Regions from separate parts of the Rothia sp. 27098_8_27 genome, predicted to be linked through region 2. Evidence: riboswitches for the same ligand, from Rfam matches in the RefSeq annotation. Region 2 holds a riboswitch; the other holds the start of a gene.
The links. A riboswitch is a leader RNA that binds a small molecule or an ion and turns the genes downstream of it on or off. The one in region 2 is predicted to bind S-adenosylmethionine.
Positions count from the first base shown of each region.

Region 1 (2,201 bases), on a different contig from region 2:
TGACGTTTGCAATATTAAAACAGAGGAGGAAAACCATCGCAAAGGAACTCACCAGTGTCATAACTGACATGGTGTGAACCTGCAATTCCTGTTTCGATATTGCCTCTCTTGCAGCACGTATATCTTCCTGTGATTTTGTGCTACCTATATCAGACAACGGAAATGTAGATAACCTGTTATTTAACATGCAGTGAACCCGATAGTTCACCTTTGATTTGAGGATGAGCATGTTACTTATGACCCAGCGTTTAGCAATGATATTAATTCCGACAACAAGGGCAAGAGCAACGATATAAATCCAGGCCGCGCCACCATTTGAACCGCTCAAGGCTGATACTGTATTACCAATCAGCAGGGACTGACTCAAGGGAATGCAGGCAATGACGGCTAGCGATAGGGCGACGCTCACCAGGGTTGTGGGACAGGTTTTCCATGCTAGGCGGAAGGACCAGAGTATAGAAGAAAATAGCTTTTTCATTCTCACCACGCTCACAAAGTCATATTGAACTCATCTTTGAGCCCTGAAACTCCTCGATGAGCGGACATTGAAACACTACCCGTGCCTCACTAGCTACCTTACCCCGCAATGAAATTCAAAACACATATATTCGTGCGTGTCCAAGAATATTAAGCAGACGTATCTGCGATAGTTCCGGACATCCATGGGTCAGCCGACAGCCCTACCCGCAACACCCCCAGCCGCCCTTCGTCATAGTCAGTCATATTAAGTTCATATTTCGCCCCAATGTCATGTCCAGAAATATTAGGACATCAACCACCGCATCCCTTGCACGCCCTCGGAGGCGGTGGGTAAAGTGAAAGCGTTATCTATCAAGAGCGACCGAGAGATCTGGCTCGTCGACGTCGCAGCAACCTCGCCAGTATCCCCCACCGTCACGGTGCAGGGTACGGACAAGGTGCTCCCGCCAGAACCGATAGAGAAGAATACCCTTCGGCACCCCTTGATGAGTCGTACTCGCAAACCGGTACAGCGCATCCTGCAGAAGAATTCACGCACCCTCCCGGTGCGTATCTATCGGGTGAACACGAAGGAAGGTTATGACGACAGTTCACCCGGCTCTTTCTTTTGAGCTGTTCCCACCCCGCTCACACGCAAGCTGCGAGTCGCTACTCCACACCATTGCCGAGCTTGAGGGCACCAACCCCGACTACGTATCGGTCACCTACGCCGGTGACGCGAAGCGCCGCCAGAAGACCCTGGCGCTGCTCGACCACCTGGTGCATGAAACCTCCCTCACCCCGCTGGCTCACCTGATTTGCGCAGGCCATTCAGTGCACGAGCTGGAGCGTGCAGTCCGCCTGATTCTGGGTCTGGGTGTGCGCGGTTTCCTGGCTCTTCGCGGTGATATTCAGGAAGGTCAGGTTTCTGAACTTCCTTTCGCCCGCTACCTGGTGGAACTGATTCGCCGCGTGGAGCGTGAAGATTTCGCCCACCTGGCAGCTGGCAAGGTGTCGATTGGTGTGGCGGCATACCCGCAGAAGCACCCCGAGTCCGCATCCCTGCTGCAGGATATTGAGATTCTGCTGTCGAAGCAGCGTGCCGGCGCGGATTTCGCGATTACTCAGGTGTTTTTTGAGGACGAGCGCTACAGTGCCCTGGTCGATTCGGCGCACCTGGCAGGCGTGGATATTCCGATTATTCCGGGCATCATGCCGGTGACCTCACTGAAGCGCCTGCGGAACCTCTGCCAGATGGCGGGCATGGCGGTCCCGGCGGACCTCGCCTACGCCCTAGAAACGGCAACCAGTAGCGCTGAGCTGCACCGCATCGGTGTTGAGTATGCGTTGAACCAGTGCCGCACCGTGATGGATGCGGGCGCACCGGGTCTGCACTTCTTCACCTTCAACGAGCATGCGGCGGTTCTGGACGTTCTGGATCAGCTGGACCTACCCCGATACAGCAACCGTTTCTCTCAGCCGCTGAGCGAACTGGAATACGCCTAACCCCCATAGCGCTCCTTGTCGGATGCGTTTCCACAATCTCCCCCACAAATATTCCGGGAGTTATGACCCCCGTTTCACCGCCCACCGCTGGGCGGCGAAACACCGGAACTAACTCCCACATCTATCCCCAGTAAAGGAAAAATTACTATGTCGAACACCGCATTCCCCGCCGCAACCATTGTTGGTTACCCCCGCGTGGGCCGCTTCCGCGAACTGAAGAAGGCTCAGGAGGCTTT
Region 1 covers NZ_JAPWAJ010000009.1:845-3,045, forward strand. Annotated here, with positions in the region: partial or broken gene O3675_RS08570 (ATP-binding cassette domain-containing protein) at 1-478, opposite strand, end outside; SAM riboswitch class I at 826-942, shown strand; gene O3675_RS08575 (methylenetetrahydrofolate reductase) at 1,060-1,965, shown strand; gene metE (5-methyltetrahydropteroyltriglutamate--homocysteine S-methyltransferase) at 2,113-2,201, shown strand, end outside.
Region 1: it holds a riboswitch for S-adenosylmethionine, as region 2 does, so the genes downstream of both, O3675_RS08575 (methylenetetrahydrofolate reductase) here and O3675_RS06705 (ABC transporter ATP-binding protein) in region 2, are expected to answer to the same signal.

Region 2 (2,201 bases):
CAGCGTGCTTACCGGAGAACTTCTGGCCGCGGCTGGATGCACCAGCCTGGAAGATCACGGGGGTGCGCTGCGGGCTCGGCTCGGTCAGGGAGATGCCGGGCACGGAGAAGTACTTGCCCTTGTGGCCAATCGGGTGGACCTTGGAGGGGTCAGCGTAGAGGCCGCGCTCACGGTCCTTGACTACTGCGCCGTCTTCCCAGGAGCCTTCCCACAGCTTGTAGCAGACGTCCAGGAACTCGTCCGCGATCTCGTAACGCTCGTCGTGCGGGATCTGGGTGGGCAGGCCCTGGTTCTCAGCAGCCGAAGGCAGGTAAGAAGTCACAACATTGAAGCCGACGCGGCCCTCAGTGAGGTGGTCGAGGGAGGCGTAGCGGCGAGCCAGGGTGTAGGGCTGCTCAAAAGTAGCGGCAGCAGTCACGCCAAAGCCGAGGTGCTCGGTCACTGCAGCCATTGCAGAAATCTGGGTTGCGGGGTCATTCACGGGAACCTGAGCGGCACCCTCAATGGCGGGAGCGGCAGAGTTCTTGTACACGTCGTAGATACCAACAACGTCAGCGATGAACACGGCGTCAAACAGGCCGCGCTCAAGGGTCTTAGCCAGGTCAGTCCAGTACTTGATGGTGTTGTACTCGGTTGCGCGGGAGCGCGGGTGACGCCAGAGGTCGAAGCTCTGGTGACCAATGCAGGTCATTTCGAATGCGTTAACTACGATGCGCTTCTTCTGCTCAGCCATCGATTTTCCTTTCGCGAATGATCGGGGAGGATCGGGTTAGTGCCCTGCACCCCGCGCGCCGCCTCCTTTTTGCCTTCTGCGTTCGGTGGTGGCCTTCGTGCAGGTGGCGCGTTCGCGCCGTACTTGCCTCTTTTCATTGAGGCCAGATCATCATCTGGGGCACCCCGCTACGGGAGAGGGTTGCCGCCCGGCTAGCCAGAGCTTAGCGCCGGGACTCATGATCTCGTGGTTTGAGTGTACGGGGCACGCGGGAGGGAGGTCACGTTTGTGACGAAAAAATCTTTTTGTGACGTGGAACCGAAATATTTCGTGATAAATGCGAAATATACGGTCATAGAAATTCATACGCGCCCGCCGGGTTGATTGAGGCACACCACAGCCCATAGGGTGGGAGAAGCAAACCATCCAGAGCGACTGAGAGACCTGGCTCCACGACGTCGCAGCAACCGGCACGGATTCTTCCGCCCCCGGTGCTAACGCCAGGAACGATGGAAGTGACATGACACTCAACAGTGCAGTAACTGACGTACCCACCAGTGAAAAGAACGGCCGCCGTGCCGTATCCACCGCCGCCGTCCCCTTGAGCTTTGAAGACGTCGGACAATCTTTCCCCGTGCCCGGCGGAACCCACGAAGTTCTTCGCGGAGTCTCCTTCACCGCAGCCCCCGGCGAGATTATCTCCGTCATCGGCTCCTCCGGATGCGGCAAATCCACCCTCCTGCGTGCAGCAGCAGGACTGAACCGCATCACCGCAGGTACCGTGCGTATCGGCGAGAAGGCAGTGACCGGCCTCGACCCCCGCGTAGCTATCGGCTTTCAGGAACCGCGCCTGCTCCCCTGGCGCACCGTCGCCGACAACGTGGCGCTCGGGCTGCCGCAGGGCACCAAAAAATCTGAAGGCGCAGCATCCGTAGCGCGCCTGCTCGACCTGGTCGGACTGGGCGAATACGCAACCCACCGTCCCAAGGAAATTTCAGGCGGTATGGCTCAGCGCGTGTCCCTGGCGCGAGCGCTCGCACGCAACCCCGGCGTGCTACTGCTCGACGAGCCCTTCGGTGCTCTGGACGCGCTGACCCGCATCAACATGCAGGATTTGCTGTTGGACGTGCACCGTCAAGACCCGACCACGATTCTGCTGGTCACCCACGATGTGGAAGAGGCGCTGTACCTCTCTGACCGGGTGATTGTCCTCGGTAAGGACACCCCGGAGGCGCCCGCCACCATCCAGCGCATTGTGACCGTTGACCGTTCTCACCCGCGTGACCGCGCCGATGCAGAGATCACGGCGCTGCGCAGCGAACTGCTGGCTGAGCTCGGCGTGGAAGATAACGCCTAAAGCCGCCACGAAACGCATTTCTTACACATCACATCATCATCTTCAGAAGCGAAAAGATTTCATCATGACTTACTCCCCGTCTCGCCGTACCGCCCTCAAGTCCCTTGCTGCAGCCGCCGCTTTTGCTACTCT
Region 2 covers NZ_JAPWAJ010000005.1:59,508-61,708, reverse strand. Annotated here, with positions in the region: gene O3675_RS06710 (LLM class flavin-dependent oxidoreductase) at 1-733, opposite strand, end outside; SAM riboswitch class IV at 848-956, opposite strand; SAM riboswitch class I at 1,132-1,228, shown strand; gene O3675_RS06705 (ABC transporter ATP-binding protein) at 1,233-2,069, shown strand; gene O3675_RS06700 (aliphatic sulfonate ABC transporter substrate-binding protein) at 2,134-2,201, shown strand, end outside.